Variovorax paradoxus: one gene and its partner. The protein of the gene in region 2 interacts with the protein of the main gene of each other region in a pairwise test. Links are inferred from orthologs where the notes say so. Each region holds a gene or a part of one and is shown on either strand. Other genes may lie near its edges. The genes, in order: QFZ47_RS27960 and QFZ47_RS25515.

What was found.
Region 1: the proteins of QFZ47_RS25515 (region 2) and QFZ47_RS27960 interact in binary tests that used the Escherichia coli proteins (3 or more experiments, as listed by UniProt). The link is inferred for Variovorax paradoxus from one-to-one orthologs.

Annotation. Positions count from the first base shown.
Region 1 is NZ_JAUSXL010000002.1:5,123,101-5,138,533, forward strand. What follows is about bases 6,294-9,732. They hold QFZ47_RS27960 (2-oxoglutarate dehydrogenase E1 component), read right to left. Parts: upstream 9,371-9,732; coding sequence 6,494-9,370; downstream 6,294-6,493. Other genes in these bases: odhB (2-oxoglutarate dehydrogenase complex dihydrolipoyllysine-residue succinyltransferase), read right to left, coding at 6,294-6,439; QFZ47_RS27965 (propionate--CoA ligase), read right to left, coding at 9,551-9,732. Outside these bases: DNA repair helicase YoaA, read right to left, coding at 1-858; QFZ47_RS27930 (DUF465 domain-containing protein), read right to left, coding at 855-1,058; QFZ47_RS27935 (PP2C family protein-serine/threonine phosphatase), read left to right, coding at 1,167-1,934; QFZ47_RS27940 (hypothetical protein), read right to left, coding at 1,965-2,636; cell division protein ZapE, read right to left, coding at 2,633-3,733; lpdA (dihydrolipoyl dehydrogenase), read right to left, coding at 3,738-5,168; more of odhB, read right to left, coding at 5,183-6,293; more of QFZ47_RS27965, read right to left, coding at 9,733-11,518; QFZ47_RS27970 (isochorismatase family protein), read right to left, coding at 11,601-12,203; QFZ47_RS27975 (alpha/beta hydrolase), read left to right, coding at 12,337-13,131; QFZ47_RS27980 (PQQ-dependent sugar dehydrogenase), read right to left, coding at 13,144-14,220; QFZ47_RS27985 (C40 family peptidase), read left to right, coding at 14,516-15,103; lpdA (dihydrolipoyl dehydrogenase), read right to left, coding at 15,181-15,433. UniProt on the Escherichia coli protein: E1 component of the 2-oxoglutarate dehydrogenase (OGDH) complex which catalyzes the decarboxylation of 2-oxoglutarate, the first step in the conversion of 2-oxoglutarate to succinyl-CoA and CO(2).
Region 2 is NZ_JAUSXL010000002.1:4,637,350-4,652,322, forward strand. The notes cover bases 2,326-5,304. They hold QFZ47_RS25515 (ABC-F family ATP-binding cassette domain-containing protein), read right to left. Parts: upstream 4,808-5,304; coding sequence 2,843-4,807; downstream 2,326-2,842. Other genes in these bases: QFZ47_RS25510 (hypothetical protein), read right to left, coding at 2,326-2,820; prmB (50S ribosomal protein L3 N(5)-glutamine methyltransferase), read right to left, coding at 4,958-5,304. In the rest of the region: QFZ47_RS25500 (JmjC domain-containing protein), read left to right, coding at 1-972; QFZ47_RS25505 (helix-turn-helix domain-containing protein), read right to left, coding at 1,180-1,896; more of QFZ47_RS25510, read right to left, coding at 2,317-2,325; more of prmB, read right to left, coding at 5,305-5,839; dapE (succinyl-diaminopimelate desuccinylase), read right to left, coding at 5,836-7,011; QFZ47_RS25530 (PilT/PilU family type 4a pilus ATPase), read right to left, coding at 7,028-8,176; dapD (2,3,4,5-tetrahydropyridine-2,6-dicarboxylate N-succinyltransferase), read right to left, coding at 8,233-9,057; dapC (succinyldiaminopimelate transaminase), read right to left, coding at 9,101-10,324; QFZ47_RS25545 (LysE family translocator), read right to left, coding at 10,390-11,028; argA (amino-acid N-acetyltransferase), read right to left, coding at 11,054-12,400; ATP-dependent RNA helicase HrpA, read left to right, coding at 12,496-14,973. UniProt on the Escherichia coli protein: Genetic data indicate it may be involved in ribosome assembly or function.

The DNA of each region.
Region 1 (15,433 bases), 490 kb from region 2 along the record:
GGCGCGTTCGACGGCTGCCACCAGTTGCTGCCAGTCGACCAATCCGCGCGCATGCTGCAGGCCCGCACCCAGCAGGTCGCGCGCGAAGTCGAGGGCCTGTCCGCTGCCGAGCTGCGCGCCCAGGAACTGCACGCCGGTTTCATTGAGCTGGTGGGCCTCGTCGAACACGACCACGCTCACGGTAGGCAGCAATTCCGCCATGCCGGTCTCGCGCACCGCAAGGTCGGCGAAGAACAGGTGATGGTTGATGACCACCACGTCGGCCGCCAGCGCTTCGCGCCGCGCCAGGTTGACGTGGCAGGGCTTGAACTGCGGGCACTGCGCGCCCAGGCAGTTCTCGCGCGTGGAGGTGATGAGGGGAATGAGCGGCGAGCGCTCGTCCAGCCCGGGCAGCTCGGCCAGGTCGCCGGTTCGCGTGGCCTTGGACCATTGCTCGATCTTGGCGAGCGTTCGCAGGCTGCCGCGCTCGGGCAGCGACGCATCGTGGCGCGCCAAGTCGAGTCGGTGCAGGCACAGGTAGCTCGCGCGGCCCTTGAGCAATGCCGTTCGCACCGGCAGTTCGAGCGCCTCGACCAGGCGCGGCAGGTCGCGACCGAACAATTGGTCCTGCAGGGTCTTGGTGGCGGTCGACAGCAGCACGCGCTCGCCGCTCAGCAGCGCCGGCACGAGGTACGAGAAAGTCTTGCCCACGCCGGTGCCGGCCTCGACCACCAGCACGCCGCCGTCCTCGATGGTGCGGGCGACGGCCAGCGCCATCTCGGTCTGCCCCGAACGCTCGCGGAACTGTTCGGCTGCACGCGACAGGACGCCGCCCTGCGCGAAGGCGTCGCGCACCTTGTCCTCGAGTGTTTCGCTCACGCGGGTTCTCTCGGATCGAGCACGTTCTCGAGCCGCGCGATCTGGTCGCGCAGCGCAAGGCGGCGCTTCTTCAGGCGCCGCAGCAGCAGCTCGTCCTGCGGCAAGGCGTCGGCCAGGCGGTCGATGGTGGCGTCGAGGTCGGCGTGTTCGATGCGCAGCTCGATCAATTGGCGGGAAAGGGAGTGAAGATTGGAGTCCAACGTTGGCGCTGCGAACGTATTCCGCCCGCAGCTCGTGTTCACTCGATAATACGTCCTGGTACGAATCCACGAGAAGACAGAAAGCGCGCCATTGGCGCATTTGCGCTCATGACACAAGGCTTTCGGCTTGCCGCCGCCACCGGTCTCCACAAGGGAGACCGCCCCTATCAGCAGGACCAGGTTCTGATGATGAGCCATCCGCGCGTGCCCGGCTGCATGCTCGGCATCATTGCCGACGGCATGGGCGGGCGCAGCGGCGGGCGCAAGGCCTCCGACCAGGTGCTGATGACGGCGCGCCAGCTGTTCACGCGCTACCACCCCGACCGCGACAGTTCGCCGGCCGTGCTGCGGCAGTTGCTGGAAGACGCGCACACGGTCATCAAGCTCACGGCCCTGTCGAGCGAGCAGGAGCCGCACAGCACGCTGGCGGCCTTTCTGATGAACCCCAGGGGCGACTGTGCGTGGATCCACGCGGGCGACTCCCGCATCTACCACTTCCAGGATGGCGAGCTCGTCACGCGCACACGCGACCATTCGTACGTCCAGGTGCTCGTCGACCGCGGCGAAATCACCGAGGCCGAGGCCAACGTCCACCCCAAGGGCAATATCCTCCTCGGATGCCTGGGCATGACCACGACGCCCCCGCCCATCGAGCCGCACTACATCCCCGCGATGCAGCCAGGCGACCTGCTGATGGCCTGCAGCGACGGGCTCTGGCACTACTTCAGCCCCGAGGAGCTGGCCAGCGTCCTGTACGCGGAGCCGCCGCGCGAAGCGGTGGAAATCCTGGTGGGAGAAGCGCGCCGCCGCGCGCGCGGCACGGGCGACAACATCTCGATTGCCGTGCTGAAGCTCGAGGAGCTTCCCCAAGACTGAGCGCCGCCGATCGGCTTCCGGCGGCAAGGCTCAGCGGCTGGGCGCCGAAGCCGGTGAGGCCGGCGGCGCGGGCAAGGGTGCGCCGCGCGGCTTGGTGCGCTCGGCGTTCTGCCGTTCGCGGCTGGCCCGGTGCTCGGCCGCCTTTTGCTGCTTGCTTTCGAAGCGTTCTGCCGCCGCGGGCGCCTCGGCGCGCCGCTGGGCGGCCTTGGCCTGCTCGTCGGCGTGGGCCTTCTGCTTGGCCTCCAACTCGCGCTGGCGCTCCTGCGCCTCGGCCGCCGTGGCCGCGCGGCTCTGCGCATGATCTGCCGCGCGCTGCTCGCGGTCCTGCTGCGCCTTGCGAGCCTCGTCCTGCTTCTCGGGCGTGTCCTGCGGGCGCCGCGTGGCGGCCTTCTGGTCGAGCTTCTCGAGTTCGGCCGCACCGCGGCGCTGGCGCTCGATGTCGTTGATGGCCGATTCCTGGCGCTTGATGTGATCGGTTTCGGCGCGCCGGCGCTGGCGGCTGTCGCGCAGGCAGTCTTCCACGGCGAACTTCTGATAGCAGGCGGCGCGCTCCTTGTCGAAGCGCGCCTCGATGGCAGCGCGCTCGGCGGCCAGCCTGCTGCGCTCCGCTTCGAAATTTGCATTGCCTGCGGCCGCGTTGGACTGCGCCCACAGCGGCAGGCTGCCCAAGGTCATCAGCACGGCGAGAACGATATTTTTCATGTCAGTCGAGTGTCCACGATGCGGCGTTCCAGGGAGAGGAACTCGCTCGATTGCATTTCGGTGAGCCTGGAAACCGTTCGCGGGAATTCATGCGCCAGCGGCCCCTCGGTGTACAACGCCTCCGGCGGTACCTCGGCCGACATGATGAGCTTGACGCGCCGGTCGTACAAGACGTCGACCAGCCAGGTGAAACGGCGTGCTTCAGACGCCATGCGCACCGGCATGTGCGGCACGTCGGACAGCAGCACCGTGTGGAACTGGCTCGCGATCTCGAGATAGTCGTTCTGCGAGCGCGGTCCGCCGCAGAGCGTCTTGAAGTCGAACCACACCACGCCGCCGGCCTTGCGCCTGGCGCGGATCTCGCGCTGCTCGATGTGCAGGACCGGGTTTTCGTCGGCCGTCTCGGCCAGTCTGTCGAAAGCCTTGCGCATCTCCTTTTCGGCCGACGCATCGTTGGGCGTCAGGTACATGCGCAGTTGCTCGAGCGTGCGGCGCCGGTAGTCGGTGCCGTTGTCCACGCTCAGCACCTCGAGCTTCTGGTTGAGCAGCGCGATCGCGGGCAGGATGCGGTCGCGGTGCAGCCCGCCGGGGTACAGATCGTCGGGCTTGAAATTGGAGGTGGTGACAAAGCCGACGCCGTTCTCGAACAGCGCCACCAGCAGGCGGTGAAGAATCATCGCGTCGGTGATGTCCGCCACGTGGAACTCGTCGAAGCAGATCAGCTTGTAGCGCCTGGAGATGCGCAGCCCCAGTTCGTCGAGCGGGTTGACCGTGCCCTGCAGCTCGCGCAGTTCGCGGTGCACTTCGCGCATGAACTCGTGGAAGTGCAGCCGCGTCTTGCGCCGCAGCGGCACCGCGTTGAAGAACAGGTCCATCAGGAAGCTCTTGCCCCGCCCGACGCCACCGTACATGTAGACGCCGCGCGGCAGCTCGGGCCGGTTGATGAACTTCTTCAGCGCGTTGGAGCGCTGGGCCTTGTAGTCGCCCCACTCGCGCGCGCAGCGATCCAGCGCTTCCACGGCGCGCAGCTGCGCGGGATCGCTCTGGAACCCGCGCACGGCGAGTTCCGCCTCATAGGCCTGTTTGACGCTGGTCAAAGGATCAGAAGTTCAGCGTGCGCTTGTCCACGGCAAGTGCCGCTTCCTTCGTGGCTTCCGACAGCGACGGATGCGCATGGCAGATGCGCGCGATGTCTTCGGCGCTGGCCTTGAACTCCATCGCCACCACGGCTTCGGAGATCAGCTCGCTGGCCTGCGGGCCCACGATGTGCACGCCCAGGATCTCGTCGGTGGCAGCGTCGGCCAGGAACTTGACCATGCCGGTCGTGTCGCCCAGCGCGCGCGCGCGGCCGTTCGCGAGGAACGGGAAGGTGCCGGCCTTGTAGGCGCGGCCCGCGGCCTTGAGCTGCTGTTCGGTCTGGCCGACCCACGCGATCTCGGGGTTGGTGTAGATCACCCACGGCACGGTGTTGAAGTTGACGTGGCCGTGCTGGCCCGCAATGCGCTCCGCCACGGCAACGCCCTCTTCCTCGGCCTTGTGCGCGAGCATCGGGCCGCGCACCACGTCACCGATGGCCCACACGTTGGGCAGGCTGGTCTTGCAGTCGTCGTCCACGGCGATGGCGCCGCGCTCGTCGAGCTTCAGGCCCACGGCTTCGGCATTCAGGCCGATGGTGTTGGGCACGCGGCCGATCGAGACGATCAGCTTGTCGACTTCGAGCGTCTGGGCCTCGCCCTTGGCGTTGGTCCAGGCCACGCTCACGCCCTTCTTGGACGACTTGATCTCGCCGACCTTGACGCCGAGTTCGATCTTGAGCTTCTGCTTGTCGAAGGCCTTCTTGGCTTCCTTGGCGATCTGCTCGTCGACCGCGCCGAGGAAGGTCGGCAGCGCTTCGAGCACCGTGACTTCCGCGCCGAGGCGGCGCCACACCGAGCCCATTTCAAGGCCGATGACGCCCGAGCCGATCAGGCCCAGCTTCTTGGGCACCGCACCGATGCGCAGCGCGCCGTCGTTCGAGAGGATGTTCTCCTCGTCAAACGGCGCACCCGGCAGCGCGCGGGCGTTGGAGCCCGTGGCCAGGATGATGTGCTTGCCGCTGATCGACTCTTCGGCGGCGCCCGCCACCTTGATCTCGTAGCCGGCTTCGCCCGCCTTCACGAACGAGCCGCGGCCATGGAAGAAGGTGATCTTGTTCTTCTTGAACAGGTACAGGATGCCGTCGTTGTTCTGCTTCACGACCTGGTCCTTGCGGGCCAGCATCTTGTCGAGGTCGAGGCCGAGGCCTTCGACCTTGATGCCGTGGTCGGCAAAGTGGTGGCCGGCCTGGTCGAAGTGCTCCGACGATTGCAGCAGCGCCTTCGACGGAATGCAGCCGACGTTGGTGCAGGTGCCGCCCGGTGCCGGGCCGCCCTTGCCGTTCTTCCACTCGTCGATACAGGCGACGTTGAAGCCGAGTTGTGCTGCGCGGATCGCGGCGATGTAGCCGCCGGGGCCGCCGCCGATGACGACGACGTCGAATTGCTTGTTTGCCATCTGATGCTTCCCCCTCAGATGTCGAACAGCAGGCGCGACGGATCTTCCAGCGCTTCCTTCATGGCGACCAGGCCCAGCACGGCTTCGCGGCCGTCGATGATGCGGTGGTCGTAGCTCATGGCAAGGTAGTTCATCGGGCGGATCACGATCTGGCCGTTCTCGACCACGGCGCGGTCCTTGGTGGCGTGCACGCCGAGGATGGCCGACTGGGGCGGGTTGATGATCGGGGTCGAGAGCATCGAACCGAAGGTGCCGCCGTTCGAGATGGAGAAGGTGCCGCCGGTCATCTCTTCGATGCCGAGCTTGCCGTCCTGCGCCTTCTTGCCGTATTCGGCGATCTTCTTCTCGATGTCGGCAAAGCTCATCTGGTCGGCGTTGCGCAGGATCGGCACCACCAGGCCGCGCGGCGAGCCGACGGCAATGCCGATGTCGAAGTAGCCGTGGTACAGGATGTCGTTGCCGTCGACCGAGGCGTTGATCACCGGGTATTTCTTGAGCGCATGCACCGCGGCTTTCACGAAGAAGCTCATGAAGCCGAGCTTCACGCCGTGTTCCTTGGTGAAGTTGTCCTGGAAGCGCTTGCGCAGTTCCATGACGGGCGCCATGTTCACTTCATTGAAGGTGGTGAGGATGGCATTGGTCGACTGCGACTGGATCAGGCGCTCGGCGATGCGGGCGCGCAGGCGGCTCATCGGCACACGCTGCTCGGGGCGTTCGCCCAGGTCGGGTGCGCTGGTGGGCGCGGCGACCTGCGCCAGCGCGGGCTTGGCAGCGGGTGCGGCGATGGTGGCCGCGGGCTTGGCGCCCGAAGCCACGGCGCCGAGCACGTCGCCCTTGGTGACGCGGCCGTCCTTGCCGGTGCCGGCGACGTCGCTGGTCTTCAGGTTGTTGTCGGCCAGCAGCTTGGCGGCAGCGGGCATGGCGACGTCCGACTTCGAACCGCCGGTGGCGGCGGCAGCCGCTGCGGGCGCAGCTGCCGCGGCCGGGGCGGCGGCGGGTGCTGCGGCAGGCGCTGCAGCACTTGCCTTGCCTTCGGTGTCGATCTTCGCGATCAGCTGGTCGGCCACCACGGTGGCGCCATCGGGCTGCACGATTTCAGCCAGCACGCCAGCCGAGGGTGCGGGCACTTCCAGCACGACCTTGTCGGTCTCGATCTCGATCAGGATTTCATCGACGGCGACGGCTTCGCCGGCCTTCTTCTTCCAGGTGAGCATGGTGGCTTCGGCCACGGATTCGGAAAGCTGGGGGACTTTGACTTCTACGATAGACATTTGGAGTGGGCTCCGTTTTGTTCTTCAGGTGTTCGTGTGAAAAGAGGCTTGTAATTACTTGGTCAGCACGAAGCCCTTGAGCTTGCCAAATGCGCCATCGACCAGCGCCTTCTGCTGTTCCTGGTGCAGGTGCGAGTAGCCGACTGCAGGCGATGCCGAAGCGGCACGGCCGGAGTAGCCGAGCTTCTGGCCTTCCTGCATGTTCTCGTGGATGTAGTGCTGCACGAAGAACCAGGCCCCCTGGTTCTGCGGCTCGTCCTGGCACCAGACCACGTCGGCGAGGTTCGGGTACTTCTTGATCTCGGCGGCGAAGGCCTTGTGCGGGAACGGATAGAGCTGCTCGACGCGGATGATTGCCACGTCGTCGTTGCCCTGTTCTTCGCGCTTCTTGGCCAGGTCGTAGTAGACCTTGCCCGAACAGGCGACCAGGCGCTTGACCTTCTCGGCCTTCAGGCCCTTGCTGTCCGGAATGACCGTCTGGAAGCCACCCTTGGTGAACTCGGACAGCGGCGAGGTCGCGTCCTTGTTACGCAGCAGCGACTTCGGCGTCATGATGATCAGCGGCTTGCGCAGGTTGCGCACCATCTGGCGGCGCAGCACGTGGAAGATCTGGCTGGCCGTGGTGGGCTGCACCACTTGCATGTTGGTGTCGGCGCTCAGCTGCATGAAACGCTCCAGGCGCGCCGAGCTGTGCTCGGGGCCCTGGCCTTCGTAGCCGTGCGGCAGCATCATGGTCAGGCCGTTGACGCGGCCCCACTTCACTTCGCCCGAGGCGATGAACTGGTCGATCACCACCTGGGCGCCGTTCACGAAGTCGCCGAACTGGGCTTCCCAGATCACGAGGGTGTTGGGGTCGTTCGAGGCGTAGCCGTATTCGAATGCGAGCACGGCTTCTTCCGACAGGATCGAGTCGATCACCACGAACGGTGCCTGGTTCTCGGCCACGTTCTGCAGCGGCGTGTAGGTGCCTTCGTCGAACTTCTCGCGGTTCTGGTCGTGCAGCACGGCATGGCGGTGCGTGAACGTGCCGCGGCCCGAGTCTTCGCCCGACAGGCGCACCGGGTAGCCGCTGGCCACCAGCGAGGCGTAGGCCATGTGCTCGCCCATGCCCCAGTCGACGTTCACGTCGCCGCGGCCCATGGCGGCGCGGTCGTCCAGCACCTTCTTCACGAGCGGGTGCACCGTGAAGCCGGCCGGCACCGTGGTGATCTTCTCGGCCAGGCGCTTCCACTCGCTGGATGGAATGGCGGTGTCGCCGGCATCGGTCCATTTCTTGTTGAGGTACGGATTCCAGTCGACGGCGTACTTGCTCTTGAAGTTCGTGAGCACCGGGTCGACCGTGTTGCGGCCTTCGTCGAAGGCGGCGCGCTGCGCCTTGACCATGTCGTCGCCGAGCGTGGCGCCCAGGCCCTGCGTCGCCAGCTTGTCGGCGTACAGCTTGCGCGTGCCGGGGTGCTGGGCGATCTTCTTGTACATGAGCGGCTGCGTGAGCGAGGGGGTGTCCTGCTCGTTGTGGCCGAGCTTTCGGAAGCAGATGATGTCGACCACCACGTCCTTCTGGAACTCCATGCGGAACTCGAGGGCGAGCTGGGTGGCGAGCACCACGGCCTCGGGATCGTCGCCGTTCACGTGCAGCACCGGCGCCTCGATCATCTTGACGATGTCGGTGCAGTACAGCGTCGAGCGGCTGTCGCGCGGGTCGCTGGTGGTGAAGCCGATCTGGTTGTTGATGACGATGTGCACCGTGCCGCCCGTGAAGTAGCCACGGGTCTCGGCCAGCGCCAGCGTTTCCATCACGACGCCCTGGCCCGCGAAGGCGGCGTCGCCGTGCACGAGCACGGGCAGCACCTGCTTGCCCTGCGGGTCGGCGCGGCGGTCCATGCGGGCGCGCACCGAGCCTTCGACCACGGGGTTGACGATTTCAAGGTGCGAGGGATTGAACGCAAGGCTCAGGTGCACCGGGCCGCCGGGCGTGGTCACGTCCGAGCTGAAGCCCTGGTGGTACTTGACGTCGCCGCTCGGCAGGTCTTCGGGCGCGGTGTGGTCGAACTCGGCGAACAGGTCGGCCGGCATCTTGCCGAGCGAGTTGACCAGCACGTTGAGGCGGCCGCGGTGGGCCATGCCGATCACGATTTCCTGCACGCCCTTGATGCCGGCCTGGTTGATCAGCTCGTCCATCGAGACGATGAAGCTTTCGCCGCCTTCGAGCGAGAAGCGCTTCTGGCCCACGTACTTGGTATGCAGGAAGCGCTCGAGCCCTTCGGCTGCGGTCAGGCGGTTCAGCACATGCTTCTTCTGGTCCGCATTGAGCTGCGGATTGGTGCGGGCGCTTTCGAGCTTCTGCTGCCACCAGCGCTTGTGGTTCTGGTCGGTGGTGTACATGTACTCGGCGCCGATGGTGCCGCAGTACGTTTCGCGCAAGGCATTGAGCAGGTCGCGCAGCGACATGGCCTCCTTGCCGAAGAAGGTGTTGCTGGTGTTGAACACCGTCTCGAGGTCCGCATCGGCGAAGCCGTAGAACGAGGGCTCGAGTTCCGGGATGGCCGGACGCTCGGCGCGCTTGAGGGGGTCGAGGTCGGCCCAGCGGGCGCCGACGTTGCGGTAGGCGGCGATCAACTGCTGGACGGCGGTGCGCTTGCGGCCGAGCTCGGAATCCGCGCCGCTGGCCTGCACGACCTTGGTGGTGCCCTGCTTCGCGCGTTCGGCAAAAGCGTTGATCACCGGCTGGTGCGGAACGTCCCGGGTGTTGGAGCCGTCGACCGCGGGCACGTTCTGCAGGGCGTCGAAATACGAGCGCCAGTTGTCGGGCACGCTGCCGGGATTGGTGAGGTAGTTTTCGTACATCTCCTCGACATAGGGCGCATTGCCGCCGAAGAGGTACGTGTTGCCCTGATACGCGGCATACGCCGTGGGCTTGGAGGAATCGCTCATGATCCGCTGACCTTCGCTTCCCTGAAGGAAGCACTAGCTGGTTAAGAAAACCTTCCGCGACACGGCTGAACCGATTGGCGGATGCGACTGTGGCTGGGGAAGGGCCTGAGTACCTTCGCATTGTGCCACGTCGAACATATGGCGGCTCGACGCGGCTTCGCAAGGCGCGGTTTCGCTCATTCAGCCGAAAGAAAGCAACTGCCTGATCTGCTGCAGGGTGGCCGGGTCGTCGAGGGTGGTCAGGTCGCCCGGATCGCGCTGCTCGCACACGGCCTGGATGGCGCGGCGCAGCAGCTTGCCGCTGCGCGTCTTGGGCAGGCCCGAGACGAAGCGCACGCGGGCGGGCCGCGCCAGCGCGCCGAGCTGGTCGGCCACCACTTTCATGATCTCGCCTTCGAGCTTGCGCGCCGCGTCGGCATCGGTCACGGCGATGCCGTCCTTCGGCACCACGAAAGCCATCGCCACCTGGCCCTTGAGCACATCGGCCACGCCCACCACCGCGACCTCGGCCACATTGGGGTGGCCCGAGATGCTCTCCTCGATCTCGCGCGTGCCGAGGCGGTGGCCGGCGACGTTGATCACGTCGTCGGTGCGCCCGAGGATGTAGAAATAGCCGTCCTCGTCGCGAATGCCCCAGTCGAAGGTCGAATAGACCATCCTGCCGGGCACGCTCTTCCAGTAAGTGTCGACGAAGCGCGCATCGTCCTTCCACACGGTCTGCATGAAGCCGGGGGGGGTCGGCCCTTCGACCACGACCACGCCCTTTTCATTGGGGGCGGTCAATTCCTCGCCGGTCGATTCGTGCAGGATCTTGATGCGGTAGCCGTACATCGGAACACCGGGGCTGCCGAACTTGCTCGGCTTGGCCTCGACGCCGTTGGCAATGGTGATCATCGGCCAGCCCGACTCGGTCTGCCAGTAGTTGTCGATGATCGGCACGCCCAGGCCTTCGCTGATCCAGCGCGCGGTGGGCTCGTCGAGCGGCTCGCCCGCCAGGAACAGCGCGCGCAGGCTCGAGAGGTCGTATTTCTTCAGCAGCGCCGGGTCCTGCTTCTTGAGCACGCGCACCGCGGTGGGCGCGCTGAACATCACCGTCACCTTGTATTTCTCGACCAGGCGCCACCAGATGCCGCCGTCGGGCTGCCGGTCGATGCCCTGCGTGGGCAAGCCCTCGTACAGGATGGTGGCCATGCCGGCGATCAGCGGGCCGTAGACGATGTAGCTATGGCCCACCACCCAGCCGATGTCGCTGGTCGAGAAATAGGTTTCGCCGGGCCGGCCGTCGAAGATGTGCTTCATGCTCGCGGCCAGCGCCACGGCATAGCCGCCCACGTCGCGTTGCACGCCCTTGGGCTTGCCGGTGGTGCCGCTGGTGTAGATGGTGTAGCTGATGTCGGTGGCAGCCAGCCACGTGCAGGGCACCTGGGCATCGAGGTGCCTTTGCCGGAGTTCGCCCGCCAGATGGTCGCGGCCGGCCATCAGGTGCATGGGCGCCAGGCCGCGGTCGGTCAGCAGCACCGCGGCCGGCTTGTACTTCGACAACCGGATCGCCTCGTCGAGCAGCGGCTTGTACGCAATGACCTTGCCGCCGCGCGAGCCGGCATCGGCGCTCACGACCACCTTGGGCTCGGCGTCTTCGATGCGCGTGGCCAGCGAGCCGCTCGCGAAGCCGCCGAACACCACGCAGTGGATGGCGCCGATGCGCGCGCAGGCCAGCATCGCGAAGGCAGCCTCGGGAATCATCGGCATATAGATGAGCACACGGTCGCCCTTCCCCACGCCCAGTTCGATCAGGCTGGCGGCGGTGCGCTGCACCTCGGCGTGCAGTTCCTTGAAGCTGTAGCTCTTCTCGACGCCGGTTTCGGTGGAAACGAAGATCAGCGCGGGCTGGTCGCCGCGTGTGGCCAAGTGCCGGTCGACGGTGTTGTGGCACAGGTTTGTGGTGCCGCCCACGAACCAGCGCGCGAACGGCGGCTGGCTGTCATCGAGGATCTGCTCAGCGGGGGTCTGCCAGTCGATCAGCTTCGCCTGCTCGGCCCAGAAGGCCTCGGGCGCATCGACAGACTGGCGATAGAACTCTTCGTAGCGGCTCATCTGGATATGTCTCCTGTTATTCGTCCGGCCCTGGCGGCATCGCCAAAACTGAATTCATAATTATGGAGACCGATCTTGCAGCAAGCTGACGGCCGGAACAATCCGGCCGAGCCCTGCGATGCTCCGCCGATTCCGGCTATCGAATCAGCGTGAGCAGCTCGTCAAATGCGGGGTGCTCCGCAGTGCGCAGCCACTCGAAGCCGACCATCTCGGTCGTCACGAGTTCGGCCCCGGCACCGGCCAGCCGGTCGAAGGCGGCGTCGCGGTTGCGCTCGGTGCGCGAACTGCAGGCATCCGTGACGACCCAGACTTCGAACTCGTCTTCGAGCAAGTCGAGCGCGGTCTGCAGCAGGCAGACGTGGGCTTCGCAGCCGGCGATCACGATGGAATTGCGCTCTTCGGCTGCCGCAGCAGGCTTCTGCAGATGCTTGGGCAGGCTGCGGGCATTGCCTTGCGGCGCCTTCGCCGGCGCGCGCAGCCATTCGCCGAGGCCCTCTTCCACGCCGCTGAAATGCATCTTCGACAGCGTGCGCTGGCACAGCGCGCGGATGTCGGGCAGGTTCTCGCCCAGCTTGGAGGGATTGTGTTCGGTGCCCCACACCGGCAGCTGGAACAGCTGCGCCATCTTGCCGAGCCGCACGGCGTTCTGCGCGACCGCCTCGCCCTCGAAGATCGCCGGCATCAGCCGCGCCTGGTAGTCGACCAGAACGAGTTGGGAGAGCGAGGCGTCGAGCAGCATGAACAGTGTCTTTCAGGTATCGGTTGAACTGGGCTGAACCGTACCACCGAAAAGATCGGATTGTCCGGACTCGATGGCCGCGGCGCGTCGCAGAAGCGGCCGTCCGCATCGCGGCGCCCCTAGACTCCGGGGCATGCGGATCTTTTCGACCCGGCGCCATTTCACGGCCCTGAGCCTTTGCGCGGCGCTTGCGGCCACGGGCTGCGGCGGCCTGCGCGCGGCCAGGGCGCCGCTGGACATCACGCTCGAAAAGAGCAACTGCACGCCGAACGCCGACACGCTGATCGTGATGCTCCCCGGCGCGCATTCGCGCCCGGAGGAGTTCGTGCGCGAAGGCTTCGTCGATGCCTTGAACGAGAACAGGCTCGCGGTGGACGTGATGCGGGTCGATGCGCACCTGGGCTACTACAACGACAAGACCATCCTCGATCGGCTGAGCCGGGACGTGATGGCGCCGGCGCGCAGCCAGGGCTACAAGGCGATCTGGATCGTCGGCATCTCGATCGGCGGCTTCGGCGCACTGCTCTACGCGCAAACCCACCCTGGCGAACTCGCAGGCCTCGTCGCCATTGCGCCCTATCTCGGGGAACGCACGCTCGGCACCGACATTGCCAATGCCGGCGGCCTCGCCCGCTGGACCGGACCGCTGGGCAATCCGCCGGGCAGCAACCCGCGAGCACCGAACGAGACACAGCTGTGGCAGTGGCTGCGCGGCTACGTCGGCGCCACCGCCACGTACGGCCCGCGGCCGCCGCTCTATCTGGGCTATGGCGTCGACGACCGCTTTGCCTTCAATCAGCGACTCCTGGCGGCCGCGCTGCCTGCGGACCGGGTCTTCACCACCGAGGGCGGCCACGACTGGCCCGAGTGGACGCGGCTCTGGCGCCGCATGCTGCCGACCTTGCCGCTGCCGGGCTGCCCCGGCTGAAAGCGGCCCGCCTCAGTTCGGCCGCAGGCGCAGCAGCTTGCCGTCGGATTCGTCGGTCAGCACATAGAGCAGGCCGTCCGGCCCCTGCTTCACATCGCGAACGCGGGCCCGGCCATCGGCCAGCAGCTTGTGCTCGGCCACCACCTTGCCATCCTTCAGTTCGATGCGGTCGAGATAGCCGAACTTGAGCGATCCCACGAACAGGTTGCCCTTCCATGCCGCACCGTAGCGGTCGCTGGTCAGGAAGGCCATGCCCGAGGGCGCAATCGACGGCACCCAGTAGTGCAGCGGCTGTTCCATGCCGTTCGTTGCCGTGAGCCCCTCGCCGATCTTCCCGCCGCCGTAGTTCTCGCCGTAGGTGATCACCGGCCAGCCGTAGTTGCGGCCGGCCTGCGGAATGTTGATCTCGTCGCCGCCCTGCGGGCCGTGCTCGGTCATCCAGAAGCGGCCATCGGGCGCGAGCGTCGCGCCCTGCCCGTTGCGGTGGCCATAGCTCCATATCTCGGGCAGCGCGCCCGGTCTGCCGACAAAGGGGTTGTCCCTGGGCGCCCCGCCGTCCTTGGCGATGCGCACCACCTTGCCCAGGTGGTTGTCGAGCTTCTGCGCATCTTCCTTGCGGCTGAAGCGGTCGCCCAGCGTGAGAAACAGCGTGCCGTCGCGCGCCTCGACGATGCGGCAGCCGAAATGGTTGCGGCTGGCCACCTTGGGTTGCTGGCTGAAGATGATCCTGAGGTTTTCGAGCCGCGCACCGTCGGCCGAAAGCTGCGCGCTTGCCAACGCCGTGCTGTTGGCCGAACCGCCCGCCTCGGGTTCGGAGAAGCAGAAGTACAGCGTGCGGTTCTTCTCGAAGCCCGAATCGGCCAGCACGTCGAGCAGGCCGCCCTGGCCGCCGGCGGCAATGGCGGGCAGGCCGGCAATGGGCGCGCCGACCTTGCCGTCGGCCGCGATCAGCCGCAGCCGGCCGGGGCGCTCGGTGACCACGAAGCGCCCGTCCGACAGGAAAGCCAGGCCCCAGGGGTTCTCCAGGTCCGACGAAATGGTTTCCGGCCGTATCTGCGCCATGGCGAGCCCCCAGGCGGCCAGTGCCATGACAACAACAGTCTTCCCAATGACGCACAGCGTTTCCTGAGTTCGCAGGTTCATGTCTTTTCCGGGTAGTTACAGCGATCTTGACGCGAAATGGGGTTCGAAACCAGGCTGTTCGCGTCGCGGCGAGGAGTACGAAAGTTCACTTTCGCCCGATCGCTTATGGATCATAAAGATCGGCCGTTACATTTTTTCTTCGCTCGAATCAAAAAAATTCAAACAAATCAAAGACTTGAGGATACATTCGCCAATTCGGATGAGGTTGACATAACCACGCGTCATCAATATCCTACGCGCCATGCGTTTTTTCGTCCTACCTGCGTCCCTCCTGTTTGCCGTCGCCGTCCAGGCCGCCCCCCAACAGGACCGAACCGACGACGAACTGGCCCGGTTGCTTGCCGACAAGGGCATCATCGGACAACTCAGGCAGGTTCGCCAAACCGTCGCCGAACGAACTTCCGACCTTGTGGTCACCGCCATCGGCTTCCTCGGGGTTCCCTACCGCCGTGGCGGCAACTCGGCCGAATCCGGTTTCGATTGCAGCGGCTTCGTTCGCGCGATGTATAACCAGACGCTCGGCCATGTGCTGCCGCGCCGCGCCGAGGAGCAGGCCGCAGCCACCGAGAAGATCGACCCGAGCCAGCTCAAGCCCGGCGATCTCGTCTTCTTCAACACCATGCGCCGCACCTTCAGCCATGTCGGCATCTATGTCGGCGAAGGCAAGTTCATCCACTCGCCGCGCACGGGCGCCCAGGTGCGCGTGGAAGACATGAACGGCAGCTACTGGAGCCGCCGCTTCGACGGCGCACGCCGCGTGCTCGGCGGCACACAGAACGAAGACGTGAAGGCCGCAGCCGCGGCGGCCGCGACCCACACCGGCAACTGAGCCGCCTGCCCGTTCCCGAATCCGGACGAAAAAAATCCCGCCGCGGCGGGATTTTTTGTGGCCGGTCGATCAGGCGATCAGGCAGCCTTCTTGGCCGGCGGCAGATCGGTACAGGTGCCGTGCGCCACCTCGGCCGCCATGCCGATGCTCTCGCCCAGCGTCGGATGCGGATGGATGGTCTTGCCGATGTCGATCTCGTCCGCGCCCATCTCGATGGCCAGCGCGATCTCGCCGATCATGTCGCCGGCATGCGTGCCGACGATGCCGCCGCCCAGGATGCGGTGGGTCTCGGCGTCGAACAGCAGCTTGGTAAAACCTTCGTCGCGGCCG
Region 2 (14,973 bases):
CAGATGAATTCCGTCGGTGCTTCGAAAACGACGTACAGGGTGTGGCCGGACGATCCGGACGGCTTCTCCATCCAGAGGATCACGCCGATGCACCACAACTTTCACGAGCATCCGCTGTTCCAGGTGCCTCAGCTGGTGCAGCTCGGGCTGGAGCTCTCGAAGCTGGACCAATGCAGGTTCATGACGCCGAACAGGACGGTCGCGTCCGCGCTCGCGCACGACAGCCGTCCTCCTGACGGGCGCAGCATCGAGCAATTCTTCCAGCGCATGGAGGAGCCGGGTTCCTCGGTCGCCTTCTACAACATCGAGGTCATTCCCCGCTATCAGGCACTGCTGATGGCGGTGGTGGACTCGATGCGCTCCTTGGTCGAGCGAGAGCAACCGGAGATCTTCAGGGTGAACGGATTCGTCTTCTTCTCTGCTCCGCCTTCCGTCACGCCCTTTCACATCGATCGCGAAAACAACTTCTGGCTTCAGCTGCATGGGCACAAGATCCTCAACGTCTGGGATCACCGCGATCGCACCATCGTGCCGGCCGATGCGGTCGAAGACTTCATCGTCACCCAGTCGCTCAGGAAGGTGTGCTTCGATGAAGCGTTCCTGTCACGCGGACTGGAGTTCGATGCGCGGCCCGGGGATGCGGTCTACTTTCCAAGCACTTCGCCCCACATGACGAGGTCCAATGCCGATCACACCACCCCCGGCGATCGCTTGTCGATCTCGATCGGGGTGACCTTCTACACCGCTGCCACGCGCGAGGTGGCCCGCATTCATCAGGTGAACCGGCTGATGCGCAAGTGCGGCCTGTCACCCTCTTACCCGAGGGAATCGCCCACCGCGGATGCAGTCAAGTCGGCCGTCGGTGGCCTGGTCGGCGCCGGCCGCGCCCGGCTCGGCGCTGCGCGCGCCCGGATCATCAGCATGACCACGGCGCGCAGCTTCAAGCACACGCCGCCGCCGGGCTCCTACTGAACAACGCAGCCGCCCGGACACGGCCGGAATTGGGGCGCTTGCGGGTCGGAAAAAAAACAGCCCGCGCGAGGGCGGGCTGGAAGATGGCCTGCTGGAGGAGGGAGGATCGGAGAAATGCAGGCCACAGGAGAGCCTTCACTATGTTCTGCGAACCTGCACGCAACCTGACCTCTGGCAGGTGCTTCGCACCCGGGCGCGATGCGTGGCTCAGTCCTCGTCTTCCCACTTCCCCACGACGGTGCCGAGCACCGTGAACGCGGTTCGAATCGGCTCGTGCTTCGGATTCAGCGGCAGCAGCCAGCGGCGGCCGTCTTCCTGCTTGAAGACCTTGAAGGTGACTTCGTTGCCTGCATCGAGCCTGGCAATGATGCGCTCGCCGTCCTCGGGCGTGGTTCGCTGCGTGTCGACGAAGATGATCGATTCCGCGGGATAGCTCTTGAGGTGGCCGCTCGGTGCGGTCATGCTGTCGCCGCGCACGCGCAGCGCGTAGGTGTTGCCGGGGCTGTGATGCGCAACGCAGGGAAGCCACCGCTCGGCCTGGATCGCTCCCTGCGCGGCGCCATTCCACGAAGCAACTTGCGTCCATGCGATGAGGGGAACGGTGCCGGGTGTGCCGGGATTGAAGGACGGGCCCGATGGCGGCGTGCGCGTGACCCGGTAAGCACCCGGAGGTTCGCTGGCGTTGTCGCGCGCCGTGCGTGGCTGGGGTACATCCCACGGCGCGAGGCCGTCGCCGGTGTCCAGCCAGTTGGGATCGACGCGGTAGGCGCGCGCCAGTGCGAGCAGGGCCATCGAACGGCCGGTGTCGCCGCGTTCTATTTTCGAGATGTTGGATTGCTTGACGCCTGAAGCCGCTTCGGCTTGCTTCTGAGTCATCCTGGCGTATTTGCGCGCTGCCAATGCGCGCGCTGCAATAGTCTCCATGGGCGCCGATTTAAGCGCAGGCGAATATTCACTTTGGACTCTAGAATAGTTGAAAGGGAGTATTTGCCATGAAACCACGCAAGTTGGTGCTGGCGCTGAAAGCCGTGAGGCTGACGCACAAGCCAATCGAAGGGCGAAGCCGTCATTCGGCACCGCCTGGAATCCGCAGGATCAGGCTCGCATGCGCGCGCAGCATGATGCCGCGCCAGGACCGAATTCACCTGCCGGGCTGAATCGTGCAAAGCCCGTTGCCACGGGGCCTGTGGCTTGACCGCGTGCTGTGCGCGCTGTTGGCGCTGCTGTCTGCCACGGCTCTCTTCCACGGATTTTGCTCGCAGGACCACGGCCTGGCCGGCTTGGCGATCGCCGGCCTCGCAGCCGCGGGTTGGATCGGAATCTCGCTGTTCGACGACTGCGCGTTCAGGCGTGCACGTGCGGTCCGGGAGGCGGTAGAGAAAGCGTCGCGCTCACGCGCACGCAATCCTTGATGTGCTGCTCGCCCAAGGCGCGCAAGGCGGCGTAGCCGAGCGCAGCAGAAACGATCTGCCCGGCGATCGGCACGTACTTTGCCGCCTGCTTGGCCGTGAGCTTCACGCCGGCATGCCGCGCGAGCTTGATCAGCAGGTCGCGCGTGACGAGCCTGCCAACCAGCAGCGCGCCGACCGTCGTGGCCGCCTTCTGGATGCGTTCGCGCTGGTGCGGTGCAAGCTTTTCGACCTGGGTGACCGACAGGCCGAACTCGGCGCTGATCTGCGGCACCAGGCGCGAGAGCAGGGCCGCATCGGCCGCCCAGTCGATGCCGGGCAAGGGAATGGCGCTGGCGGCCGCGGCCATCAAGGCCTTGCGGCCGATCAGGCGGCGGCTGCGGTGGATGGCCGCAATCAGCTTTTCGTCACCCCGGGCCAGTTCGATGGCAGACGGCATGCAGGAAGTCTCCTTCGGAGGTTCAGGCCGCGAGCGCCTCGAGCTGGTCCGACAGGGCCAGCCAGCGCTCTTCGAGCCGGCCGATTTCATCGTTGAGGGCTTTCAGCCGCTTGCCCGCCTCGGCGATGTCGGCCGGCGGCAGCGGCTGCGCCAGGCGCGCCTCGAGCGCGCTGCGCTCGGCGCCGGCCGCGGCCAGCCGTTCGTCGATCTGCGCGATCTCGCGCTTGATGGGCTTGGTCTGGTCGCTGCGCTGCTGACGCTCCTGGGTGTCCTGCCTGGGCACCGGGGCGGCCGTGTTGGCGGCTTCGCGCACGGCCACCTTGGCTTCTTCGCGCAGCCGCTTGGCTTCGTCGAGCAGGTAGCGCTGGTAGTCGTCGAGGTCGCCGTCGAAATCGGTGACCACGCCGCGGCCCACGAGCCAGAACTCGTCGCACACCGAGCGCAGCAGCGCACGGTCGTGGCTCACGAGCATCAACGTGCCTTCGAACTCGTTGAGTGCCACGGCCAGGGCCTCGCGGGTGGCCAGGTCCAGGTGGTTGGTGGGCTCGTCGAGCAGCAGTAGGTTGGGGCGCTGCCAGACCATCATCGCGAGCACCAGGCGCGCCTTCTCGCCGCCGCTCATGGTGCCCACGGGCTGCTTCACCATGTCGCCGCTGAAGTTGAAGCTGCCGAGAAAACCGCGCAAGGCCTGCTCGCCAGTGCTTTCCTTCACGGCGCTGCCCAGTTCGCGGGCCATGCGCACCATGTGTTCGAGCGGGTTGTCCTGCGGGCGCAGCACGTCGAGTTCCTGCTGCGCGAAGTAGCCGATGTTGAGGCCCTTGCCTTCGGTGACCTCGCCGGCCAGCGCGCCCATTTCGCGCGCGATGGTCTTCACCAGCGTCGACTTGCCCTGGCCGTTGGCGCCCAGGATGCCGATGCGCTGGCCCGCCAGCACCGAGCGGCTCACGCCGCGCAGGATGGTCTTGGGCTCTTCGCCTTCGCCACCTTCCGGGGCCTTGTAGCCGAAGCTCGCGTTGCGGATCGAGAGCATCGGGTTGGGGATGTTGCCCGGCTCCTTGAACTCGAAGGTGAAGTCGGCCTCGGCCAGGAGCGGCGCGACCTTCTCCATGCGCTCCAGCGCCTTGACGCGGCTTTGCGCCTGCTTGGCCTTGCTGGCCTTGGCCTTGAAGCGGTCGATGAACTTCTGCAGGTGGGCGATCTTGTCCTGCTGCTTGCTGAAGGCGGTCTGCTGCAGCGCCATCTGCTCGGCGCGCAGGGTTTCGAAGGCGCTGTAGTTGCCGCCGTAGCGCGTGAGCTGGGCGTTGGCGATGTGCAGGGTGACGTTGGTCACGGCATCGAGAAACTCGCGGTCGTGGCTGATGACGATCATGGTGCCGGCGTACTTCTGCAGCCAGGCTTCGAGCCAGACAAGCGCGTCCAGGTCCAGGTGGTTGGTGGGCTCGTCGAGCAGCAGCAGGTCGCTCGGGCACATCAGCGCGCGGGCCAGTTGCAGGCGCATGCGCCAGCCGCCTGAGAAGCTGTTGACGGGCTCGTCGAGCTCGTGCGACTTGAATCCCAGCCCGAGGACCAGCGCCTGCGCGCGCGGCACCGCGTCGTGCTCGCCGGCGTCGGCCAGGTCGGTGTAGGCATGGGCCAGTTCCATGCCGATGTCGGCGTCCTCGGGATTGGCTTCGTAGGCGGCCTCGATGGCCGCCAGCGTGGCGCGCAGCTCTGTCAGGCGGGTGTCGCCGCCCACCACGAAGTCGGTGGCCGACTCCTCCGTTTCGGGCATGTCCTGCGCCACCTGCGCCATGCGCCATTGCTTGGGCACGTAGAAGTCGCCGCCGTCTTCGTGCAGCGAGCCGTTGAAGAGCGCGAACAGGGTCGACTTGCCGGCGCCGTTGCGCCCGACGAGGCCGACCTTTTCACCGGGATTGATGGTGACGGTGGCGCCGTCGAGCAGTTTCTTGGCGCTGCGGCGAAGAATGACGTTTTTGAGAGTAATCATGAAATAGGAACCGTAGGGGCGATTATCCCGCCCGGCCCGTGGCGGCCTGGCGCGAAGGGGCAAATGGGGAGGACACCACCCGTTGAAAAGGAGGGAGGGCCACAGCCGTGGCTGCGGGAAAGCGGCGGGAAAGGGCTTGGGCGGGCGCAGCTAACGCACGCCGGCGCCGGCCAGCAGCGCGGTTCGGGTCACGAGCAGGACCTGGTCCTCGCCTGCGGAGGTTTCCAGCCAGACGACTTCGAGCTGCGGGAAAGCTGTCTCGAGGTATTCGCGCTCGTTGCCGATTTCCAGCACCAGCACGGCCTCTTCGCTCATGCGCGAAGGGGCGTCGGCGAACAGCTGGCGAACGAAGTCCATGCCGTCGACACCGCCGGCCAGCGCCAGCTCGGGCTCGGCGCGGTATTCGGCGGGCAGCGCGGCCATGCTCGCGCTGTTCACGTAGGGCGGATTGCACAGCACCAGGTCGTACGGACCGGGCAGGCTGGCGATGCCGTCGGATTCGATCAGCCTGATGCGCGCATCGAGCTGGTGCCGGGTGACGTTGATGGCGGCCACCTCGAGCGCTTCGGCCGACAGGTCGGCGGCATCGACCGAGATGTCCGGATAGGTCATGGCCGCGAGCACTGCCAGGCTGCCGTTGCCCGTGCACAGGTCGAGCACGCGCTGCGTGTGCTCGCCGAGCCAGTAGTCGATGCTGCCGTCTGCGATCAGTTCGGCGATGAAGCTGCGCGGCACGATGGCGCGCTCGTCCACGTAGAAGGGCACGCCTTGCAGCCACGCCTCTTTCGTGAGGTAGGCAGAAGGCTTACGGGTGGCGATGCGTTCGTCGAGCAGCGCCGCCACCTTGGCGGCATCGGCTGGTGAAACCGCCGTGTCGGCCACCGCATCGATGTCGTCCAGCGGCAGCTTCAGGCGCCACAGCACCAGCCAGGCGGCTTCGTCGAAGGCATTGGCCGTGCCGTGGCCGAAGGCGACCCCGGCGTCTTCCAGCCGCCTGGCGCCGGCTTCGATCAGCTCGATGACTGTGCTCATCTGGCCAGCGACGCGTCGAGCCGCTCCAGCGTGCGCTTGTAGATGTTCTTCAGCGTCTCGATCTCGGCCACGTCGATGTGCTCGTCGATCTTGTGGATGCTGGCATTGACCGGGCCGAACTCGACCACCTGCTTGCAGATCTTGGCGATGAAGCGCGCGTCGCTGGTGCCGCCGCTGGTCGAGAGCTCGGCCGTGATGCCGGTTTCATCGGCAATGGCAGCCTGGACCGACGTGACGAGTTCGCCTGGTGTCGTGAGAAAGGGCAGGCCGCCGATGGTCCAGGCCAGCGAGTAGTCCACGCTGTGCGCATCGAGCACTGCATGCACGCGCTTCTGCAATGACTCGGCCGTCGATTCGGTCGAGAAACGGAAATTGAAATCGATGACCGCGCTGCCCGGGATCACGTTGCTCGCGCCGGTGCCCGAATGAAAGTTGCTGATCTGCCAGCTGGTGGGCTGGAAGTAGGCATTGCCTGCGTCCCATCCGCCTGCGGCGTTGATGGCCACCAGTTCGGCCAGCGCGGGCGCCACGGCATGCACCGGGTTCTTCGCGAGGTGCGGGTAGGCGATGTGGCCCTGCACGCCATGCACGGTGAGCTTGCCGCTCATGGTGCCGCGGCGGCCGTTCTTGATCATGTCGCCGCAGCGCTCGACGGCCGTGGGTTCGCCGACGATGCAGTAGTCGATGGTTTCGCCGCGCGCGGCCAGCGCGTTGCAGACAATGACTGTGCCATCGACGCCGGGGCCTTCCTCGTCGCTGGTGAGCAGCAGCGCGAGCGTGAGCCTGGGATCGGGCGTGGCCTGCAGGAATTCCTCGATGGAGACAACGAAGGCCGCGATCGATGTCTTCATGTCGCAGGCACCGCGGCCATAGAGCTTGCCACCGCGGTGGGTGGGCGTGAACGGATGGCTGGTCCACTGCTCGACCGGCCCCGTGGGCACCACGTCGGTGTGGCCCGCGAACACCAGCGTCTTCGTCGGCGCGGTGCCGGCCGGCCGGCGCACCGCCCACAGGTTGGTCACGCGGAAGTCGTCCGGACCGCTCTCGATGGTTTCGAGCGTGAAGCCCAGCTGCACCAGCCGTTCGCCGAGGATCTGCTGGCAGCCCGCATCGTCGGGGGTGACCGAAGGGCGCGAGATGAGTTGTTCGGCGAGCTGGAGGGTACGGGACATCGGGCGAGGGCTGTGTTCAGAACTTCACGTCGAGCGTGATGTCGGTAAAAGTGGGTTCGTCGACCTGGTCCGTCAGGTGGCGGTCTTCGGCCTGCGGCTTGGGCGCGGCGCGGTTCTGCAGCCGCCACATCAGGTTGGTGGGCGAATCGGCCTGGGCCAGGCCTTCCTCGCGCGTCACGCGCCCTTCGGTGACGAGGCGGGCAATGTCTTCCTCGAAGGTCTGCGAGCCTTCGGCCATCGACTGCTCCATGGCTTCCTTGACGGCGGAGAAGTCGCCCTTTTCGATCAGCTCGGCCACCAGCGCCGTGTTGAGCATGACCTCGAGCGCCGGCACGCGGCCGCCGGCGGGCGTGCGCAGCAGCCGCTGCGACACGATGGCGCGCAGCGCCGAGCCCAGGTCGCCCAGCAGCGTGGGGCGCACCTCGACCGGGAAGAAGCTCAGGATGCGGTTGAGCGCGCGGTAGCTGTTGTTGGCATGCAGCGTGGCCACGCACAGGTGGCCCGACTGTGCATAGGCAATGGCCGCGGTCATGGTTTCGCGGTCGCGGATCTCGCCGATCTGGATCACGTCGGGCGCTTGGCGCAGCGCGTTCTTCAGCGCGACCTGCAGCGATTCGGTGTCACTGCCCACGTCGCGCTGGTTCACCAGCGACTTCTTGTTGGTGTAGGTGAACTCGATGGGCTCTTCCACCGTGAGGATGTGGCCCGTGGCGTGCTCGTTGCGGTAGTCGAGCATCGAGGCCAGCGTGGTGGTCTTGCCCGCGCCGGTTGCGCCCACCATCAGGATCAGCCCGCGCTTTTCCATGATGAGCGTCTTGAGGATGTCGGGCAGGTTCAGGTCGGCGAAGCTCGGAATGGTCGAGGCGATGTGCCGCACCACCACCGCATAGCTGCCGCGTTGGCGCATGGCGCTGATGCGGTAGTTGCCGGCGCCCTCGAGCATCACGGCCATGTTGAGTTCGCCCGTTTTTTCCAGTTCCTGGATGCGGGCTTCGGGCACCACTTCGGCCAGCAGCGCGAGCGGCGCGGTGGCTGGCAGCACCTGGGCGTTGATCGGCACGCAGGTGCCGTTGATGCGGATCAGCACCGGGGAGTGCGCCGAGAGGTAGATGTCGGAGGCCTTGCGCTCGGCCATCAAACGAAGGATCCGTTCCATCATGTTCATCGGGCTCTCTCCTCGGGTGCTGTGTTTGTTCTAACGGGGGGGAAATTCAGTCGCGTTCAGTCGCGCAGCAGGTCGTTCAGCGAAGTGGTCGAGCGCGTCTTGGCGTCGACCTTCTTCATGATGATGGCTGCGTAGGTGTTGTACTTGCCGCCGGGCTTGGGCAGGCTGCCGGCCACCACGACCGAGCCCGCGGGCACGCGGCCATAGAGGATCGTGTCGGTGGCGCGGTCGTAGATGGGGGTGCTCTGGCCGATGAACACGCCCATCGACAGCACCGAGTTCTCTTCGACCACCACGCCCTCGACCACTTCGGAGCGCGCGCCGATGAAGCAGTTGTCCTCGATGATGGTGGGGCCGGCCTGCAGCGGCTCGAGCACGCCGCCGATGCCAACGCCGCCCGACAAGTGCACGTTGGCACCGATCTGTGCGCACGAGCCCACGGTGGCCCAGGTGTCGACCATGGTGCCTTCGCCCACGTAGGCGCCGATGTTCACATACGAGGGCATCAGGATCGCGCCCTTGGCGATGTAGCTGCCGCGGCGAGCCACGGCCGGCGGCACGATGCGAACGCCCGATTCCTTCAGCTCGTTGGCCGACAGGTGCGAGAACTTGGTGGGCACCTTGTCGTAGAAGCCGAGCGAGCCGGCCTGCATCTGCTCGTTGTCCTTCAAGCGGAACGACAGCAGCACGGCCTTCTTGATCCACTGGTGCACGGTCCACTGGCCCACGCTTTCGCGGGTGGCGACGCGCAGCTTGCCGTTGTTGAGCTCGGAGATCACGTGCTCGACGGCATCGCGCACTTCGGCGGAAGCGGCGCTGGGCGAGATGTTGGCGCGGTCTTCCCACGCGGCGTCGATGGTTTGTTGCAGTTGCTGGGTCATGGAGAAAGTCTCGGGTAAAAAATGGGAGCCAGGAAAGCAGCGTTCAGCCTTGCGGGCCGGATCGCACGAAGCGCACGATGCGCTCGGCGGCTTCCACGCATTCGGCCGTTTCGGCCACCAGGGCCATGCGGATGCGGCCTCTACCTGGGTTCGCGGGGTTGGCGCCGTGAGCCGTGTCGCGCGCCAGATAGCTCCCCGGCAGAACCGTCACATTGTATTGAGCGTAGAGCGCGCGGGCGAAGGCTTCGTCGTCGCCAGCCCACACTTGAGGAATGCCGGCCCAGAGGTAGAAGCTGGCATCGGGCAAGCGCACGTCGAGCACGGGTTCGAGCAGCGGCGTGACGGCCGCGAACTTGGCGCGGTACTGGGCGCGGTTGTCCACCACGTGGGACTCGTCGCCCCAGGCCGCGATGCTGGCCGCGGCCACGGCGCCGCTCATGGCGCTGCCGTGGTAGGTGCGATAGAGCAGGAACTTCTTGATGATGGCCGCGTCGCCCGCCACGAAGCCGCTGCGCAGGCCGGGCACGTTGCTGCGCTTGGACAGCGAGGTCAGCGCAATCAGGTTCCGGAAGTCGGGCCGCCCGAGCTTCACCGAGGCCTCGAGCCCGCTGAGCGGGGGCTCGTCGCGGAAGTAGATCTCGCTGTAGCACTCGTCGGCGGCAATCACGAAGCCGTGGCGGTCCGACAGATCGAAGAGCCTTTTCCATTCGTCCAGCGACATCACCGCACCCGTCGGGTTGCCCGGCGAGCAGACGAACACCAACTGCGTGCGGGCCCAGACGGCCTCGGGCACGCTGTCCCAGGCAACCGCGAAATTGCGCGCGGGTACGCTGGCCACGTAGTACGGCTCGGCGCCCGAGAGCAGGGCCGCGCCCTCGTAGATCTGATAGAACGGATTGGGCGACATCACCACCGGCTGCGGCGAGGCGGTGGGGTCGACCACGGTCTGCGCCAGCGAGAACAGGGCTTCCCGCGAACCATTGACAGGCAGCACCTGCGTGGCCGGGTCGAGGGCCAGGCTGTAGCGGGTTTTCAGCCAGTCCGTGAAGGCGGTGCGCAGGGTCAGGTCCCCGGCGGTCGCGGGGTAGGCGGCCAGCGCGCCGAGGCTGGCGCTCAGGGCGTCCTTGATGAAGCCCGGCGTGGCGTGCTTGGGTTCGCCGATGCCCAGGCTGATGGCCGGGAACTCGGGGTTGGGCGTGACGCCCGCGAACAGTTGCTTCAGCCGCTCGAAGGGATAGGGTTGCAACCGCGAAAGCAGGGGATTCATGCCCGGGATTATCGGTGACAGGTGTTACCGCTCCTGGCGAAACGGCTACTGGCAGCCGACAGGCGTCAGGCCGCGCTGCGCCGATAGAAGGCGAGCGAGCCCGCCAGCGCCAGCAGCATGCCGCCGCAGGCGCGATCGATCCAGCGCGTGGCCGATACGGTCAGCACCCGGATCGCGCGGGCGCCGACGAACGCGTAGCCCAGCATCACCAGCGTGTCGAGACCCGCGAAGATCAAGGCAATGATCAGGTACTGCGGCGCCTGCGCAGCCGCCGGATCGATGAACTGCGGCAGGAGCGCCGAGCAGAATATGTAGCCCTTGGGGTTGGTCACCGCCACCAGGAAGGACTTGAGGAAGATGCGGCGACTTTCTCCCGCCGTGACCGAGGCGGCGGCATCCGCGTTCGGCAACTTGAAGCCGCCCTTGGAGCGCAGCATGCGCAGCCCGAGCCAGGCCAGGTAGGCGGCGCCCACCCACTTGAGCATCGAGAACCAGAACTCCGACGCCGCGAGCAGCGCACCGAGCCCGAGCGCCACGGCGCCGACCAGCACGAAGTCCGACAGCACCGCGCCGAGCATGCCCGGCAGCGCCCGGCGCACGCCGTGGCGGGAGCCGTTGCTCAGCGCCAGCAGCACCGTGGGGCCGGGCGTGGCGATGGCGGTGAAGGCGACGAGAGTGAACAACAGGGCGGTGGCGAGCGTCATGGCGGCAGGCGTCCTTCTTTCAGCTTCAGATTTTCTTGACCAGCACCTGGCTCTTGCGGTCCCAGTTGTACTTGCGCTTGCGGGCTTCGGGCAGCCAGTCGGGGTTGACCTGCTGGAAGCCGCGCTTCAGGAACCAGTGCATGGTGCGCGTGGTGAGCACGAAGATGCTTTCCAGCCCCATGGCCTTGGCGCGGTGCTCGATGCGCTTGAGGATGCGCTCGCCGTCGCCCTGCGCCTGCGACTGGGGCGAGACGGTCAGCGCAGCCATCTCGGCGGTCTTTGCCTCGGGGTAGGGGTAGAGCGCCGCGCAGCCGAAGATCACGCCGTCGTGCTCGATGACGGTGTAGTGGCCCACGTCGCGCTCAATCTCGGTGCGGTCGCGCTTGACCAGCGTGCCGTCGCGCTCGAAGGGCTCGATCAGCTGCAGGATGCCGCCGATGTCGTCGACCGTGGCTTCGCGCAGGCTTTCGAGCTTCTCGTCGATCACCATGGTGCCGACGCCGTCGTGCACATACACCTCGAGCAGCAGCGAGCCGTCCAGCGCAAAGGGCAGGATGTGGTTGCGCTCCACGCCGCCCTTGCAGGCCTTCACGCAGTGCTGCAGGTAGAAGGCGGTGTCGGTGGGCTTCTGCGGCGGCGGCAGCGACGCCAGCAGCTTCTCGGCCGCGGCGAGCGGCAGCTCGGTATCGATGGGGTTGTCTTCGCTCTCGGGCAGTTCGCTGTCGATGCGGATGCCCGGGATTTCGGTCAGGAAGATCAGCTTGTCGGCCTGGATGGAGATGGCCACGCTGGTGGCGACTTCTTCCATCGTCAGGTTGAAGGCCTCGCCGGTGGGCGAGAAGCCGAAGGGCGAGATCAGCACCATGGCGCCGAAGTCGAGCGTGCGGCGGATGCCCACGGCGTCGACCTTGCGCACCAGGCCCGAATGTTTGAAGTCCACGCCGTCGACCACGCCCACGGGGCGCGCGGTGATGAAGTTGCCCGAGATCACGCGCACCGTCGATCCGGCCATCGGCGTGTTCGGCAGCCCCTGGCTGAAAGCGGCCTCGATTTCGTAGCGCAGCTGGCCGGCGGCTTCCTGCGCCGAGTCGAGCGCCACCTCGTCGGTGATGCGGATGCCGTGCGAATAGCGCGCCTCGTGCCCCTTGGCCGCGAGCTGCTCGTTGACCTGCGGGCGGAAGCCGTGCACCAGCACGATCTTGACGCCCATGCTCTGGATCAGTGCCAGGTCCTGCGCAATGTTCTGCAGCTTGCCCGCCGCGATCGCCTCGCCTGCCAGCGCGACCACGAAAGTCTTGCCGCGGTGCGTGTGGATGTAGGGCGCGACCGAGCGGAACCAGGGCACGAAGGTGAAGTTGAAAACGGTGGACATGGAGCGTGATTGTGCATTCTTGGAGGGCGGTTCGTGCGGCTCAGGCCATCGCGCGGCAGCCGGGCGGCGTGCAACGGCGGCGGCGCGCGCCGATAATGTGCGGTTTGCCTGCCGCGCCTTCCCGAACAGCTTTCCCCTTGACGACCACGACACCTTCCGCCCCCTTGCGCATCGACTTTCCCGAATCGCTTCCGGTCTCTGGCCGGCGCGATGAAATCATGGCCGCCATCGCCGCGCACCAGGTAGTGATCGTCTGCGGCGAAACCGGTTCGGGCAAGACCACGCAGCTGCCGAAGATCGCGCTCGCGCTCGGCCGCGGCAAGCTCAATGCGCCGCCGGGCAAGGGCCGGCTCATCGGCCACACGCAGCCGCGGCGCATTGCCGCCAGTTCGGTCGCCAAGCGCATTGCCGAAGAACTGAAGACGCCGCTGGGCGACGTGGTCGGCTTCAAGGTTCGCTTCCAGGACAGGCTGAGCCGCGACGCGTCGGTCAAGCTCATGACCGACGGCATCCTGCTGGCCGAGACGCAGACCGATCCGCTGCTCAAGGCCTACGACACGCTGATCATCGACGAGGCCCACGAGCGCTCGCTGAACATCGACTTCCTGCTCGGCTACCTGCGCGAGATCCTTCCGCGCCGGCCCGACCTGAAGGTGATCGTGACCTCGGCCACCATCGATGCCGAGCGCTTTGCGCAGCACTTTGCATCGGCAAAAGGCCCTGCGCCGACCATCATGGTGTCGGGCCGCACCTTTCCGGTCGAACAGCGCTACCGACCCTTCGAGGAATCGCGCGAGCACGACCTGAACGACGCGATTGCCGACGGCGTCGACGAGCTCTGGCGCGATCCGCACAACGCCGGCGACATCCTCGTGTTCCTGCCCGGCGAGCGCGAGATCCGCGAGGCGGCCGACCATCTTCGCCGCCACCTGAGCCATCAGCCGCTGTTTCGCAATGCCGAGGTGCTGCCGCTGTTTGCGCGGCTGTCGGGCCCCGAGCAGGACCGCATCTTCGACAGCCATTCGGGCCGGCGCATCGTGCTGGCCACCAACGTGGCGGAAACCTCGCTCACGGTGCCGGGCATCCGCTACGTGATCGACACCGGCACCGCGCGGGTGAAGCGCTACAGCTTCCGCAGCAAGGTCGAGCAGTTGCTGGTCGAGCCGATCAGCCAGGCCGCGGCCAACCAGCGCGCCGGCCGCTGCGGCCGCGTGGCCAACGGCATCTGCATCCGCCTCTACGACGAGAAGGATTTCGACGGCCGGCCGCGTTTTACCGATCCCGAGATCCTGCGCTCTTCGCTCGCGGGCGTGATCCTGCGCATGAAGTCGCTGCGCCTGGGCGACGTGGCGCGCTTTCCGTTTCTCGAGGCGCCGTCGCCGCGCGCGATTGCCGACGGCTACCAGCTGCTCAACGAACTCGGCGCGGTCGACGATGCCAACGAGCTCACGGCCACGGGCGCAGAGCTGGCCAAGCTGCCGCTCGATCCGCGCGTGGGCCGGATGATCCTCGAGGCCCGCACGCGCGGCGCGCTCGAAGAAGTGCTGGTGATCGCCTCGGCGCTCAGCGTGCAGGACGTGCGCGACCGGCCGATGGAAGCGCAGCAGCAGGCCGACCAGGCGCATTCGAAATTCGACGACGAGAAGAGCGAGTTCAGCGGCTACCTGCGGCTGTGGAAATGGATTGCCGATGCGCGCGGCGGGCACGGTGACACTCACAAGCTCAGCAACCGCCAGTACGAGCAGTTGCTGCGGCAGAACTTCATCAACATCCGCCGCGTGCGCGAATGGCGCGACATCCATTCGCAGCTGCTCACGGTGGTCACCGAGCACAAGTGGCGCATCAATGCCGAGCCTGCCGGCTACGAGCCGCTGCACCTCTCGATGCTCGCGGGCCTGCTCGGCAACGTCGGCTGGAAGCTGGAAGACGACGAGGCGTACCTGGGTGCGCGCGGCATCAAGTTCTACAAGCATCCGGGCGCGCACCTGAAGAAGAAGCCCGGCCGCTGGATCGTCGCGGCCGAGCTGGTCGAGACCACGCGGCTCTTCGGCCGCGGCATCGCCAACATCGAGCCGCAGTGGCTCGAGCAAGTGGCCGGCCACCTGCTGAAGAAGCAGCTGCTCGATCCGCATTGGGAGAAGAAGGGCGCGCAGGTTTCGGCGCTGGAGCGCGCAACGCTCTACGGCCTCGTGGTGTACAGCGGGCGCCGGGTCGATTTCACCAAGGTCGATCCGGTCGCGGCGCGCGAGATCTTCATCCGCGAAGCGCTGGTCGGCGGGCAGTGGGAGAGCAAGTTCCCGTTCCTCGCGGCCAACCGCAAGCTGGTGCGCGAGGTCGAGGGTCTGGAGCACAAGGCGCGCCGGCAGGACGTATTGGTCGACGACGAACTGATCTTCGCCTTCTACGACGCGCAGCTGCCCGTCGACGTGGCAAGCGGCATCAGCTTCGAGAACTGGTACCGCCATGCGTCGAGGGAGCAGCCGCGCCTGCTTTTCCTCACGCGCGAGGAACTGATGCGCCACCAGGCGGCGGGCATCACCACGCAGTCCTTTCCGCCCACACTGCGGCTTGGC